DNA from 2 places in the Litchfieldella rifensis genome. Region 2 is predicted to be linked to the other one. Evidence: predicted binding sites of a transcription regulator. Region 2 holds the regulator's gene; the other holds the start of a gene.
The links. The regulator sigma-54, encoded in region 2, starts transcription at its own class of promoters, with help from an activator protein. The targets are predictions, from matches to a motif close to TGGCACNNNNNTTGCTNT.
Positions count from the first base shown of each region.

Region 1 (8,035 bases), on a different contig from region 2:
GGCGACGTTGTGGATCAGCTCCTGGTCGAGGCGGTCCTTGATGTTGCGGCTGGTGACGTACTTGCCGTCACGGCCGGCGAACGGCGAGTCGTTGACCTGGAAGGTCATGGACACGGTGGGCTCGTCGACCGACAGCGGCGGCAGCGCCTCGACGGCGATCGGATCGCACAGGGTGTCGGAGATGGCGAGGTCGTCGATACCGGTGATACAGACGATGTCACCGGCGGTGGCCTGTTCGGTCTGCACCCGCTCCAGGCCCATGTGAGTCATCACCTGGCCGATCTTGCCCTTGCGCGTCTTGCCGTCGGTGCCGACCACGCTGACCTGCTGGTTGGGGCGTACCGCGCCGCGCTTGATGCGGCCCAGCCCGATGACGCCGACGTAGCTGTTGTAGTCCAGCGCCGAGATCTGCATCTGGAACGGGCCGTCGAGCTCGACGTTGGGCGGCTCGACGATATCGACGATGGACTGGAACATCGGCGTCATGTCATCGGCGAGCTGATCCGGCTCGGGACCGGCGATGCCGTTGAGCGCCGAGCAGTAGATGATCGGGAAATCGAGCTGCTCGTCGGTGGCGCCGAGGTTGTCGAACAGGTCGAAGATCTGGTCGATGACCCAGTCGGGGCGTGCGCCGGGACGGTCGATCTTGTTGACCACCACGATCGGCTTCAGCCCTTGGGCGAAGGCCTTCTGGGTCACGAAGCGGGTCTGCGGCATGGGGCCGTCGACGGCATCGACCAGCAACAGCACCGAGTCGACCATCGACATCACGCGCTCGACCTCGCCGCCGAAGTCGGCGTGTCCCGGGGTGTCGACGATGTTGATGTGATAAGCCTGATCGGAGTCAGGCGCCTGCCAGCGGATCGCCGTGTTCTTGGCCAGGATGGTAATGCCGCGTTCCTTCTCCTGGTCGTTGGAGTCCATGATGCGCTCTTGGCCCTCGGCCTTGCGGTCCAGGGTGCCGGACTGGCTCAACAGCTTGTCGACCAGGGTGGTCTTGCCATGGTCGACGTGAGCGATGATGGCGATGTTGCGAAGTTTCTCGATCACGACGGGATCCTGCAGGGTAAAAGTGGGGCGCATTATAGGGGCTGGGCCACAACCCCTGCTAGCGTTGTCGGCTAAAATTTGTTCAATCTGACGCTGCTGAACGCCAGATCAAGGGGTTAGGGCGCTCAGCGATAGCCCAACAACCAGTCGTACAGGCGGCCGGGACTTTGCGCCACCGGCTGGCTGATGGGGATGCGCGGGATGGCCAAGGGGTCGTTGCGGTGGCTGAGCCAGCCGCCGTTGCCGGCCAGGGCCAGTTGTACGCCACAGCGGTTGGCCAGGCGCCTGAGGCGCGCCGAGGGGTAGGCATCGAAATAGGCGAAGGCGTCGAGTGGCTCGCGGCATAGCCGCTTGAGGTCCTTGCGCGAGCGCCGGATGTGCCAGCACACCCGCTCATCGCTCAGCGGCTCCAGGGCTTCCGGCAGCACACCGTGGGCGCCGAAGCGGATCAGGCCGGTGTTTTCCAGCCGTCGCAGGGTGAAGGGGTCGATGCCGTGGGGCGGCAGATCGAGCAGACGGTGCAGTTCTTCGGCCACGGAGTTGATCGTCAGCGGACAGGCGGATTGCAGTCGCCCGAGATAATCCAGCAGGGCCTGGCTGTAGGCGTCGTCCGGGTGTGGCGGCGGCATGGGCGGCAGCGGCAGGTCGGCATCGCCCATGGCGTCGCGGACCTGTTCGGGGCGCTGGCGTGTCCACAGGCTTTCGGCGATGACTTCCCACCAGAAACCGCGCGGCTTGCCGAGCAGCCCGGTGGTGACGAAGAGGCTCGCCGGCAGGGCATAGTGATCGAGCACCGGGGCGGCGTAGTCGGCGGTGTCGCGCCAGCCATCATCGAAGGTCAGGGCGATGCAGGCGCGCGGGTCGCGGTGGGGTTTGAGTGCCGTCTCGAGGCTGACGATGCGTGCCACTTCCACCAGGCTCATCAACAGATGCTGGAAGCTCTCCGGGCCCAGGCAGTAAGGGGCGCGATGCGGCAGACGGGCGGCCTGCTCATCGGCGAGCACTCGGTGCAGTACGAGGATGGCGCTGCGCCCCTGCAGGGGTTCGGCCAGGCTGCGCCGCCAGTGGCCACGCAGACGCTGGGCAAGATCGCGGGCAAGACCCAATCCGTTCATGGCGTTTCTCCTTGGCGGAGATGCCTTCCAGTGTAAGCCCTCACTCACTCGTCCGCAGCCTTGCGTACTCGCACTTTATTATAAGGGCAGCTCGAGTACCCTGGCCTGGCAGGCGCGTAGGCGTGTCACCAGGTCCCGATAGGCGGTTTCGTCGAGGGCGGGGTCGAAACCGCCAATGCGTTCGAACCAGTCGCGATGCACGCACAGCGTGCCGGGAGGAGGTGTGCTGCGCCACAGTCGCTCGAATCCCCGCGGCCATAACGCCGAGTCGCGTGGCTGGAACAGGATGGCGTCCCAGTGCTGCTGGCTCAGCAGGTTGTCGGCACTGGTCAGCCAGTGGTCATCGAGTTTGCTGCGCGGCGCGGGAAACACCAGCGCTTCGCTGGGGGTGCGGTGCACGACCTCGTTACCGCGGGCGCCGACCGAGGGCTGTGCGATGGCTTCGAAACGGGCGCCGAAGCGCCGGCACAAGCGCGCCAGCCGCACGCTCTCCTCATCACAGACGACACGAATCTCCACCCGCCCTGGAAAGCACTGCACGGCGCTTTTCAGCGTTGCCAGGCAGCGCGGTAGGCGTGATGCCATCAATCGCGAATCGACAATGATGCAAAAGGCGTTCATCGAGGGTAGCGCCCCCTGAGCTTGCCAGGGCCGGCAAGTCGTGGCCACTGGTGATTACTGAGGCTTCGCGTCGCATCACTGTCCTACGCTGGTGAAAGCGAGATCGCATCTGGCTCCTTGTAATGAAGAGTAGCCTTTAGTTTCACAAAGTATCAATTCATTGCCTGGCTGATTTTTCTGATCATTACGCTACCTAGAGGGCGACAGAGAAAGGTTGGCTGAACCATACTGCAGCATATCGTGGAGCGTAATGCACCATTATGGTGCATTGATGAGATTTTTTGTTCCACCTTGGTGCATTGGCCCCCGGATCGATGGCCGGTTACCTCGATGCCATGTCACAAGGTAACCCGAGACCGCGTGGCAAACTCATTTTGTTTCAATGAGTTGAGGTTTTTTAAGAAGAATGTGCGCCATTTTGGCACGCTGCCTGCATTGCACTCTTCAGAGTCATTGATGCCGATTCGTCGTCATGACAGCCGTGGGCAAGGTGCCCGGGGCATGCTACAAACGACGCTGGATACCTAAGCCAACGAGACGAGCCATCGCTCACATTGTGGAGGACAACATGTCTGAGAAGACCCTCGCCCTGATTGACGAACATGACATCAAGTGGGTCGATCTGCGTTTTACCGATACCAAGGGTAAGGAGCAGCACGTCACCATTCCGGCTGCCGCCGTTGACGAGGAATTCTTCGAGAACGGCCAGATGTTCGATGGCTCCTCCATTTCCGGCTGGAAGGGCATCAACGAGTCCGACATGATCCTGCGTCCGGAAGACGGTACCGCCTTCCTCGACCCGTTCACCGAAGACGCCACCCTGGTGCTGCGCTGCGACATCATCGAGCCGGCCACCATGCAGGGCTACGAGCGCGATCCGCGCTCCATCGCCAAGCGCGCCGAGGCCTATCTGCAGTCCACCGGCCTGGGCGATACCGCCTTCTTCGGCCCGGAGCCGGAATTCTTCATCTTCGATGAGGTGCACTGGAAGGCCGACATCGAAGGCGCCATGTACAAGATCTCCTCCGAAGAGGGTGCCTGGGCCACTGACCGTTCCATCGAGGGTGGCAACCTGGGCCACCGTCCGCGGCTCAAGGGTGGTTACTTCCCGGTACCGCCGGTGGATAGCTTCCACGATATCCGCGGCGCCATGTGCAACACCCTGGAGGCCATCGGCCAGAGCGTCGAGGTACACCACCACGAGGTGTCCAACGCCGGCCAGAACGAGATCGGGGTCAAGTTCAACACCCTGGTCAAGAAGGCCGACGAAGTCCAGGAGATGAAGTACGTCATCCACAACGTGGCCCATGCCTATGGCAAGACGGCTACCTTCATGCCCAAGCCGCTGGTCGGCGACAACGGATCCGGCATGCACGTCCACCAGTCGTTCTGGAAGGACGGCGTCAACCAGTTTGCCGGGGACGAGTATGCCGGGCTGTCCGAGACGGCGCTGTACTACATCGGCGGCATCATCAAGCATGCGCGCGCCATCAACGCCTTCTCCAACGCGGCCACCAACTCCTACAAGCGTCTGGTGCCGGGCTTTGAGGCGCCGGTGATGCTGGCCTACTCAGCCCGTAACCGCTCCGCCTCCATCCGTATCCCCTACACCGCCAGCCCCAAGGGCAAGCGCGTCGAGATCCGCTTCCCGGATTCGACTGCCAACCCCTATCTGGCTTTCGCGGCGATGCTGATGGCGGGTATCGACGGCATCAAGAACCGGATCCATCCTGGCGATGCCATGGACAAGAACCTCTATGACCTGCCGCCGGAAGAAGGCAAGGCCGTGCCCACCGTGGCCAACAGCCTGGAGCAGGCCCTGGAAGCGCTGGACAAGGATCGTGCCTTCCTTACCGAAGGTGGCGTCTTCACCGACGACATGATCGATGCCTACATCGAGCTCAAGGAAGAGGACGTGGAGCGCCTGCGCATGACCACGCACCCGGTCGAGTTCGATCTGTATTACAGCTGCTGACGGCTGACATCGACTGCCGCCTGGCGGCAGGGTCGTCAAGGGGTTCCTCCGCGAGGGGGAACCCCTTTTTGCATTACACTCTCCAAGAAAGCGAACGTCATCGACTGCCGACCCTGGTCGGCGCCGCTGTGAGGATGAGGATGAAACTTCGACTTGTGCTGGTCTTGCTGGGCATCTGCCTGCCGTTTGCGGCCACCGCGACCACCGTCTATCGCAGCACCGATGCACAGGGCAATGTGGTCTTCAGCGATCAGCCCGATCAGGGGGCCGAGCCGGTCGAGCTGGAACCGCTGACGGTGGTGCCGTCGCTCGAGCCCGATGTCGTGGCACCGGCCGGGGAAAGCCGGGCCGGGGCGCCGCGCAGCGATACCGCCGCACCATTCATGCCCTATTCCGTCTTCCGCATCGCGTCGCCCAGCAACGAAGAGACGTTGCCCACCGGTTATGCCGGCAATGTCCAGGTCGAGCTGCGCATCGAGCCCGAGTTGCGCGAGGATCACCAAGTGCGGCTGCTCCTCGATGGCGAAGTCAGTCAGTCGGCCATGCACACCTCGGCCTTCATGCTCACCAATCTGGAGCGGGGCGAGCATGTGCTGCAGGCCGAACTGCTCGATACCAGCGGCGAGGTGCGCCACCGCAGTGCGCCGGTGACCCTTTATGTGCAGCGGGCCAGCGTCAACCTCCCGCAGAACCCCAATTAGCTGACCCCGAGGCTCGCGCCACACCTCACTTGTCCCGATGGCGGGCCACGGCCTTGCCAGCAAGTGCACCATGATGACAGCGGAGGCTTCAGGGACGCCTTCGACCATGCCCAGCGCGTGCGCGAGCGTAATGCCCTGGAATACGAGGCCGGCACCAGTTCCCGCCAGCGCGATCGGGAGGCTGACGAGCGGCACCCACCGCCCAGGGATCCCGAACGGCATTGACCTCCTACCTGACTGGGTGCCTGCCATGCCCAGGATGATGGCAGTCGCTCGCCCTGTTGCACTAAATTGGTGCATCATGAGGCCTTGTTTCGCCAAACCTCCACGCTTTTTCGCCATTTCGGGGCTGGCGCGCTTTTTGCACAGCAATAGGGAATGGCATCGACCTGGAATGCACCATGTATCAACGTCTGCTCGAACACCTGACCACGGCAGTGCTGCTGCTCGACGGCACCCAGCGGGTGCGCTGGTTGAATCCGTCGGCCGAGGCATTACTGGCCGTCAGCCTGGGGCGAGTGCAGGGCACCCACCTGGAATGCCTGGAGGGCGTCAACGGTGGGATCGCCGAGGTGTTGACCAAGGCGCGTGTCGAATTCCACCCCTTTACCCAGCGTGAGGCGCTCTTGAGGCTGGCCAGTGGCGACAGCATCACGGTGGATTTCACCGTCACGCCGCTCTCCGACGATGAGCTGCTGCTGGAAATCGAGCCACGCGACCGCCTGCTGCGCATCTCGCGCGAGGAGGCGTTGATCGCCCGCCAGGAAACCATCAAGGTGCTGTCCCGTGGCTTGGCTCATGAGGTCAAGAATCCCCTGGGGGGTATCCGCGGTGCCGCCCAATTGCTCGAGCGCGACCTACCCGATCCGCAACTGGTCGAGTTCACCCGCATCATCGTCGAGGAGGTCGACCGGCTGCGCGACCTGGTCGATCGCATGCTCGGCCCCAACCATCCGGAGCGCCACGCGCCGCTGAATATTCACCGCGTGCTGGAGCGGGTGAGGACGTTATTGATGGCCGAGCATCCGCAGGTCGAGGTGGTGCGCGACTACGACCCCAGCCTGCCGGAGCTGATCGGCGATGAAGCGCAGTTGATCCAGGCCGTGCTCAATGTGGCGCGCAATGCCCTGGAGGCCATGACAGAGAACGCAACCCCGTCTCCGCGACTGATCCTGCGCACGCGCGCCAAGCGCCAGTTCACCCTGGGCGCCGAGCGCCACCGCCTGGTCTGCGAGGTGGGGATCATCGACAACGGCCCCGGCATTCCTGAACACCTGCGCGAGACGCTCTTCTACCCGATGGTGTCCGGTCGCGCCGAAGGCAGTGGCCTGGGCCTGTCCATCGCCCAGTCGATTCTGCATCAACATCAAGGACTGATCGAATGCGATACCGCCCCCGGACATACCGAATTTCGTTTATTGACGCCGTTGGAGACCGCCTGATGAAGGCCGGTGCTACCCGCAGGAGGGCCCTATGACCGATGCCGCGCGTATCGTCATCGTCGACGATGACCGAGCCATTCGCTGGGTGCTGGAACGTGCACTCGCCCAGCCCGACCTCGAGGTCGAGAGCTTCGAGCGCGCCGATACCGCGCTCGGCAGACTGTTGCAGTCGCCCCCCGATGTGCTGGTGACCGATATCCGCATGCCGGGCCTGGATGGCCTCGACCTGATGGCCAAGGTACGCGAGACGCATCCGGACCTACCGGTGATCGTGATGACCGCGCATTCCGACCTGGACAGTGCCGTGGCCTCCTATCAGGGAGGGGCCTTCGAATATCTGCCCAAGCCCTTCGATGTCGACGAGGCCCTGGCACTGGTGCGTCGTGCCGTGGCCCATGCCCGCGAACGCCAGAGCCCGGCGGCCGCCCCCGAGGGGTTGTCCGCCGAGATCATCGGCGAGGCGCCGGCGATGCAGGAGGTCTTTCGGGCCATCGGGCGGTTGTCGCAGTCGCATATCACCGTGCTGATCAATGGCGAGTCGGGGACCGGCAAGGAGCGTGTGGCCCAGGCCCTGCATCAGCACAGCCCGCGCGCCGGCAAGCCGTTCATTGCGCTGAACATGGCGGCGATCCCCAAGGACCTGATGGAGTCCGAACTGTTCGGCCACGAGAAGGGCGCCTTCACCGGCGCCACCGCCCAGCGCCGCGGCCGCTTCGAGCAGGCCGACGGAGGCACCCTGTTTCTCGATGAGATCGGTGACATGCCGCCGGACACCCAGACGCGCCTGCTGCGCGTGCTGGCCGACGGCGAGTTCTACCGTGTGGGGGGCCATGTCTCGGTGAAGGCCGATGTGCGCATCATCGCCGCCACGCACCAGAACCTGGAAACCCTGGTCGAGGACGGCCGTTTCCGTGAGGACCTCTTCCACCGTCTCAACGTGATCCGCATCCACCTGCCGCGCCTGGCCGAACGTCGCGAGGATATCCCGCGCCTGGCCCAGCATTTCCTGGCCGAAGCCGCCCGCGAGCTGTCCACCGAGGCCAAGGTGTTGACCAAGGAAGCCGAGCAGCACCTGACGCGGCTGTCCTGGCCGGGCAACGTGCGCCAGCTCGAGAATACCTGCCGCTGGCT
Region 1 is NZ_JBHRUG010000019.1:305,130-313,164, forward strand. Features, by position in the region: gene typA (translational GTPase TypA) at 1-1,050, opposite strand, end outside; gene ACFOEV_RS10760 (polysaccharide deacetylase family protein) at 1,176-2,165, opposite strand; gene ACFOEV_RS10765 (hypothetical protein) at 2,244-2,750, opposite strand; gene glnA (glutamate--ammonia ligase) at 3,355-4,761, shown strand; gene ACFOEV_RS10775 (DUF4124 domain-containing protein) at 4,902-5,462, shown strand; gene ACFOEV_RS10780 (hypothetical protein) at 5,526-5,687, shown strand; gene glnL (nitrogen regulation protein NR(II)) at 5,864-6,904, shown strand; gene ntrC (nitrogen regulation protein NR(I)) at 6,936-8,035, shown strand, end outside.
Region 1: a site for sigma-54 is predicted at 3,206-3,223, ahead of glnA (glutamate--ammonia ligase). Genes of this name have one in related genera too.

Region 2 (8,035 bases):
AGACACCCACGGCCCGCTTCTTCGATAACGACGGTCGCACCTGGTTCGGTCACGGCGATGTCGGGATCCTGAGCTCCGGCGGCAACCTCTTGACCCTGGAGGGCGACGCACGGCTCAATGCGCCGAATGAAGGCTGGCAGCTCGACACCGAAGTCCTCCATGTCAACACCGATTCCGGTCACGCCTGGAGTGAAACCCCGTCGTTGCTGCAACAGCCGCCCCAATGGGTTCGCGGCAATCGCTTCGACGCCTGGATCGAGGAAGATCGCATGCAACTGACCGACAATGTGCGCGGCTTCCATCCGCCCGCCAGCGATGAGGAACAAGCACCATGACGCATCTCTCCCGCCCGCTTCCCAGGTTCGGTTTGCGGCCTGGCTGGCTGACGGCCGGCATCCTGGCGGCCCTCGTCACCCTGCCAGCCCAGGCACTGGAGGGCGACGCCAGTGCCCCTATCGAAGTCGTGGCCGATCGCCTTGAACTGGATGACCGTGCCGGTACCGCCATCTATACCGGCGACGTGGACATCCAGCAGGGCAGCATGCAGCTGACTGGCGAGCGCGTCGAGATTCAACGCAACGATGCCGGCGAGGTCTCTCGAGCCACCGCCACCGGCGATCGCGCCTACATCGAACAGAAGCCGGCCCCCGACGAGCCGGTCGTGCGCGGCTGGGGTCGCACGATCATCTATCATGCCGCCGAGCGTCGCGTGGAACTGATCGACCAGGCCGAGCTGCATCAGGGCCACGACACTTTCGATGGTGGCTACGTGGAATACTATCTCGACCGCCGCACGGTCCAGGCCCGCGCCGAGGTCGAAGGCAGCGAACGCCAACGTGTGCGAATGACCCTGAACCCCGAGCAACAATAAGGGCCCCCATGAAGACCTTGAGCGCCCGACATCTGGCCAAGAGCTACAAGCGCCGCCGCGTGGTACAGGACATCAGCCTGACCATCGATCAGAGCCATATCGTCGGTCTGCTGGGCCCCAACGGGGCCGGCAAGACCACCTCCTTCTACATGATCGTCGGGCTGGTCCGCGCCGACGCCGGCAAGGTCTTCATCGACGACCGCGATCTTTCCGGCGCCGCCATGCATGAGCGTGCCCGAGCGGGGATCGGGTACCTGCCCCAGGAGGCCTCGATCTTTCGCAAGCTATCGGTAGCCGACAACGTCATGGCGATCCTCGAAACCCGCCGCGACCTCGACCTCGCCGGACGCCAAGCACGTCTCGAAGAACTGCTCGAAGAGTTCCATGTCACCCATATTCGCGACAACTTGGGGATGAGCCTGTCCGGGGGCGAACGACGCCGCGTGGAAATTGCCAGGGCGCTGGCAACGGAACCGGATTTCATCCTGCTCGATGAGCCCTTCGCCGGCGTCGACCCCATTTCGGTGGGCGATATCAAGGGCATCATCCGCCAGTTGAAGAGCCGCGGTATCGGCGTGCTGATCACCGACCACAATGTGCGCGACACGCTGGACATCTGTGACCGCGCCTATATCGTCGGCGACGGCCAGATCATCGCCGAAGGCGACGCCACGGCCATTCTGGCGAACCAGCAAGTTCGTGACATCTATCTGGGCGAGGACTTTCGCCTTTGAACCGTCCAGGCCCTTCATTCACAACCAAGCTGCTGATATTCTTCTTATCAAGCCGCTATGGCATGCGGATTGCGGGTGGCACGTTTATTGCTTATATTAGCGCTTGCAAGGTTTCTCGCAGCGGGCTAACGTGTCGATTCATTTGTCACTGATGCAAATTTTGCCATGGCCATGAAACCCTCGTTGCAGCTTCGCATCGGCACCCAGCTGACCATGACGCCGCAGCTTCAGCAGGCCATTGCTCTGCTGCAGCTTTCCACGCTGGACCTGCGCCAGGAAATCCAGCAGGCGCTGGAATCCAACCCCATGCTGGAACTCGACGACGGCTATGGCGAACAGGACACCATCGACACGCCCGAGGACGACTGGGCCAGTGAGATCCCCAGTGAACTGGCGGTGGACAGCGACTGGTCCGATACCTACCAGGACATGGCACCTGCCTCCGGTGGCGACGCCCCGGACTTCGATCGCAATGCCAGCGGTGAGAGCCTGCATGATCACCTGCTCTGGCAATTGGCGATGACCGACCTGGGCAGCCGCGAACGCCTGATCGCTGAAAGCCTGATCGACGCCGTGGATCACAACGGCTATCTCGACAGCGACCTTGACGACCTCTGCGAAGGCTTGCGCCACCAGGGACTGCCGAGCCTCAAGAGTGCCGACGTCGAACAGGTGCTGCTGCATCTTCAGCAATTCGAACCCACCGGCGTCTGCGCCCGTGAACTGCGCGAATGCCTGCTGTTACAGCTGGGCGCACTGCCCGACGACATCCCGCTGCTGCCTCAGGCCAAGCGATTGGTGCGCCAGTTCCTCGATGCCCTGGCCGCCGATGATCGCAAGCTGCTCAAACGCCGCTTGCGCCTGGAGGACGATCAGCTCGATGCGGTGATCGCCTTGGTGCGCTCGCTGGACCCGCGGCCCGGACTGGCCTTCGATGACAGTGGCAGCGATTACGTGATCCCCGACCTGATCGCGCGCCATACCCCCGAGGGGTGGCGTATCGAGCTCAATGCCGATGCTCTGCCCCGCATGCGAATCCAGCCCGACTATGCGGCACTGATCAGGCGCGCCGACAAGAGCGACGACAATACCTTCATGAAGCAGCATCTGCAGGAGGCCCGCTGGCTGTTGAAGAGTCTTTCGAGCCGCAACGATACCCTGTTGCGGGTAGGGCGCGAGATCATGTCACGTCAACTCGACTTCCTCGAGCAGGGTGAAGTCGCCATGAAACCGCTGGTGCTGGCCGATATTGCCCAGGCAGTGGACATGCACGAGTCGACCATCTCTCGTGTCACGACCCAGAAGTTCATCCACACCCCCCGCGGTGTCTTCGAACTCAAGTTCTTCTTTTCGAGTCACGTCGGCGGCGAGGAAGGCGACGCCCACTCCAGCACCGCCATCCGTGCCCGCCTGAAAAAGCTGATCGGCGAGGAGCCGTCGCGCAAACCGCTATCCGACAGCAAATTGGTCGAGGCACTCGCCGCCAGCGGCATCAAGGTCGCCAGGCGTACAGTGGCCAAGTACCGTGAAGCCATGGGCATCCCTCCGTCGAGCGAGCGTAAACGCCTGTCTTGACAGGGCAATGACGAGCCGGATCCGAACGATGGAAATCCCCCTGCGCCAGGGGGTTTGCAGGGCGCCAAAAAGGGTTACAATCGAATCGACATCCGCAAGGAACAGGAGCGTGCCATGCAAGTCAATATCACCGGCCATCACGTCGAACTGACCGACGCACTGCGTGACTACGTCAATGAAAAGCTCACACGTCTAGAGCGACACTACGACAACATCACAACAGTCCAGGTTACCCTCTCGATCGAAAAGGAGCGCCAACAAGCCGCTTGCACATTGCACGCTGCCGGTGCTGATTTGCACGCCGATGCCAAAGACGGTGACATGTACGCTGCTATTGATGCCCTGGCCGACAAGCTCGATCGGCAACTGGTCAAACACAAGGAAAAGGCACAGGCCCGCGCCCAGGGTGCCGGTGTCCGCTGACCTGCCCATGAATCTGCAAGCCATTCTGCCCCCGGAGCGCACCCTGTTCGATGTGCCCGGGGGAAGCAAGAAGCGGGTGCTGGAATTCTTCAGCACCTTCATCGCCCAGAATACGCCCAGCCTCGACAGCCAGGAGGTATTCAGCCGCCTGATCGGACGAGAGCGCCTCGGCAGCACGGGGATCGGCAACGGCGTTGCCATTCCCCATGCCCGCGATCCCCACTGCAAGGCACCACTGGCCGGCTTTCTCAAACTCGCCGAGCCGATAGACTTCGATGCCGTGGATGGTGAGCCCGTGGACCTGGTGTTCGTGCTGCTGGTCCCCGAAGAGGCCGATGACACACACCTGGCATTGCTTGGGCAAGTCGCCGCCGTGATGAACGACGCCGATACTCGGCAGCGACTGCGCAAGAGCGATAGCCAGCGACAGCTCTACGACATTCTGCTCGACGCCATTCGTCGCCAGGACAATGACCCGGCAGCCGGTATGGCCTGACTCCGGCACGGTCTGAACGTAGCGCAGTCCAAGCATTCGGATGGGCAGCCGGTGCGCTGCCTACCACCATGACGCTCACCCTTTCACCCCGCTCACAGGAGACGACCATGCAGCTCGTGATCATCAGCGGCCGCTCCGGTTCGGGGAAGTCCATTGCCTTGCAGGCGCTCGAGGATCTCGGCTTCTACGCCATCGACAATCTACCTGCCATGCTGCTGGGGTCGCTGCTGAACGAGCTTCAAGACGGCGAAACGCAGCGCTCATCGGTTGCTGTCAGCATCGATGCGCGCAATCTGCCCGGTGCCTTGCGTCGCTTCCCCACACTACTGGAGGCCGTGGACCGCAAAGGGGTCGACTGCCAGGTCGTGTACCTGACCACCGAAGCCAAGATTCTGCTCGAACGTTACTCGGCGACACGGCGACGTCATCCGCTAACCCGGGACAGCGACATGACCCTAGCCGAAGCCATCGATTCCGAAGAACAGGCCCTGGCCGAGATTCGCGATCTGGCGGACCTGGTCATCGATACCTCACGCCTGTCGGTCCATGAGCTGCGCGGGCGTATCGCCGAGCAGGTCGCCCAACACACCGACCGGCAACTGACCCTGACCTTCGAATCCTTCGGCTTCAAACGCGGCGTCCCTCTAGACGCCGACACCGTCTTCGATGCTCGCTGCCTGCCCAACCCCTACTGGGATCCGCGACTGCGTCAGTTCAACGGACGCGATACCGAAATCGTCGAGTTTCTCGAACGCTATCCCGATGTCGTTGACATGGCTCACGACATCAGCGCCTGGCTCGAACGCTGGTTGCCCGCCTATCAGGCCTGCCATCGCAGCTATGTCACCGTGGCCATCGGCTGCACCGGCGGCCAGCACCGTTCGGTCTATCTCGCCGAGCGACTGGCTCGCCATTTTGCCACCGACTACCCGGGTGTCAGGCTACGTCATCGTGAATTGGGCATTCATACCGCCATTGCACCTTCGCCCTCCGAGCCCCAGCACGACGAGGCCCCCTGACGCATGCTGAGTCGTGAGCTGACCCTGATCAACAAGCGCGGACTTCATGCCAGAGCGGCCACACGACTCGTCCAGTGCTGCCAGCAGCATCGGGCCAGTGTCACCGTCTCTCACCAGGGACGCGACGCCGATGCCACCAATATCATGTCCCTGCTGATGCTAGCCGCACCCTGCGGCAGCGTGCTGACCGTCACCGCCGAAGGCGAGGATGCCGAAGCGGTCCTCAACGCCCTGGAGTCGCTCGTCGAGGCCCGCTTCGATGAAGAGGTTTGACGGCGAGCCGTAAGCCGTAAGCTAAAATGCCTCAACAATACCCTGATAAGACAAGGCGTTTGCTTCTTACAGCTTAAAGCTTATAGCTCTCCGTAGGGGATCATGAGCCCGCCACGGTCATTTCGTCGACCAGCCAGCTCCCCGAATGTACGCTGCCACGGGTATCGATATCGTCGCCAACCCCGATGAGACCCGCGAACATCGCCTGGAGGCTACCGGCAATGGTGAACTCCTCCACCGGGTACTGGACCTGGCCACCCTCGACCCAGAAACCCGCCGCACCGCGAGAATAGTCGCCAGTCACGCTGTTGACGCCCTGCCCCATCAACTCGGTGACCAGCACACCACGCCCCATCTTCGCCAGCAGGTCCTGGCGCGAGGACAGTGGCGCCTGGAGGCGCACATTGCGCGCCCCACCGGCATTGCCGGTGGTTTCCAGACCCAGGCGCCGTGCGCTGTAGGCCGAGAGCATATAGCTGGCCAGCCGCCCCCGGTCGATGAACACATTGTCACGGGTATAGACGCCCTCATTGTCGAAGGCTGCGCTGGCCATGGCTCCCGGCTCGAGGGGCTTCTCGCCTAGCGAGAACCAGTCGGGAAACAGCGGCTCGCCAAGACGATCGCACAAGAATGATGCCTGACGATACAAGGCACCACCGGCGATGGCGCTCAGCAAATGGCCAATCAGACCACTGGCCAGAGCGGGATCGAACAGCACCGGCATCCGCCCTGTCACCGGACGCCTGGCCCCGAGTCGGCGCAGGGTACGCTCGGCCGCCGACGCGCCGATGTCCTCGGCTCGCGCGAGACGCTTGGGGTCGCGCTCACTGGTATAGTCGTAATCGCGCTGCATGCCCGAGGCATCTTCGGCGATCAGCATGCACGACAGCGAATGGCGACTCCCGCACTGGCTACCGAGGAAGCCGTGGCTATTGGCGTATACCCTCACCCCCTCGCCACTGGACAGACTCGCGCCCTCGGAATTGCTGATGCCCGCTACCCGGCGGCCGGCATCCTCGCAGGTCAGCGCCAGCTCGATGGCCTCGTCGGTGGACAGGGCCCAGGGATGATGGACATCGAGATCGGGGATCTTGCGTGCCATCATTTCGGCCGGTGCCAGACCCGAAGCCGGATCCTCGCCGGTATGTCGGGCGATCGCCATGGCCTGCTCCACCGCCGCCCGAACCGATGCCTCGCTGGCATCGGTGGACGACGCCGAGCCTTTACGCTTGCCGATGTAGACAGTCACCGCGATGCCCTGATCACGGGACAGTTCGACGCTTTCCACCTCACCAAGGCGCACGCTGACCCCGATGCCCTGATCGACGCTGGCCCCGATCTCGCAGGCATCGGCTCCCAGCCGACGGGCCTCTTCCAAAGCAGCCTGCGCGCGGGTCTCCAGCAGCGACTGCTGGCTTGCGGCATCGAACGCCTGTGTCATGGTTGTCTCCTTGCCAGGATAATCTGTCTGTTGTCTGATCGAGGCCGGGCAGGCTGGTATACTCGCCTCACATTCCCCAGCTCATATGGTAATGGCATGTCTTTCGACACCCCCGCCGACGATACATCCGCCTCGCACGAAGACCGGCCGAGCAAGTCCCAGCGCAAGCGAGAAATGCAAGCCCTGCAGGACCTGGGCGAAAAGATCATCGCCCTCTCGGAGGCCGAACGCGCCAGGCTACCACTATCCGACGACATGCGCTTCGCCGTCGAGGAGACTGGCCGCATCCGCTCTCACGAAGGTCGCCGGCGGCATATGCAGTACGTCGGTAAACTGATGCGTCGCGAAGACACCGAGGCCATTCAAGCAGCCTTCGAGGCATTCGAGCAGGAAAAGCTCCGCCGCGACCATGCCTTCCATCGCCTGGAAAAATGGCGCGAGCGCCTGATCGATGAAGGTGACGAGGCACTCGAGGCCTTTATTGCCGAATTCCCCGACGTCGATCGCCAGACTCTGCGCCAACTGATCCGTAACGCCAAGAGCGAACGCAAGCGCGGCAAACCGCCGGCCAACGCGCGCAAACTGTTCAGGCTGATCCGCGACACTGCCGGCCTGTAAGCTCGAAGCTCGAAGCTCGAAGCTCGAAGCTCGAAGCTCGAAGCTCGAAGCTCGAAGCTCGAAGCTCGAAGCCAGAGTTTCTCTTCCAGCTTCCGGCTTCAAGCTTACCGCTCATCCAGTCAGGATTGCGTGCCGCCAACGGTCAATTCATCCAGTTTCAGCGTCGGCTGGCCCACCCCCACGGGCACACCCTGGCCTTCCTTGCCACAGACGCCGATGCCGGTATCCAGTTCCAGGTCGTGGCCGATCATCGATACCTGTCCCATGGCCGCAGGGCCGTTGCCGATCAGGGTCGCTCCCTTGACCGGTGAGGTAATGCGCCCGTCCTCGATCAGGTAGGCTTCGCTGGCCGAAAACACGAACTTACCCGAGGTGATGTCCACCTGGCCGCCCCCGAAACTCACTGCATACAGGCCGCGTTTCACGCTCCTGATGATGTCGGCCGGATCATCCTGGCCGGCGAGCATGTAGGTATTGGTCATGCGCGGCATCGGCATATGGGCATAGGATTCACGCCGGGCATTGCCAGTGGGGGCCATGCCCATCAGCCGCGCATTGAGCTTGTCCTGCATATAGCCGGTGAGG
Region 2 is NZ_JBHRUG010000017.1:226,430-234,464, reverse strand. Features, by position in the region: gene lptC (LPS export ABC transporter periplasmic protein LptC) at 1-335, shown strand, start outside; gene lptA (lipopolysaccharide transport periplasmic protein LptA) at 332-871, shown strand; gene lptB (LPS export ABC transporter ATP-binding protein) at 880-1,605, shown strand; gene ACFOEV_RS08145 (RNA polymerase factor sigma-54) at 1,771-3,180, shown strand; gene hpf (ribosome hibernation-promoting factor, HPF/YfiA family) at 3,295-3,603, shown strand; gene ptsN (PTS IIA-like nitrogen regulatory protein PtsN) at 3,611-4,099, shown strand; gene rapZ (RNase adapter RapZ) at 4,207-5,118, shown strand; gene ACFOEV_RS08125 (HPr family phosphocarrier protein) at 5,122-5,391, shown strand; gene pmbA (metalloprotease PmbA) at 5,492-6,832, opposite strand; gene yjgA (ribosome biogenesis factor YjgA) at 6,929-7,450, shown strand; gene tldD (metalloprotease TldD) at 7,570-8,035, opposite strand, start outside.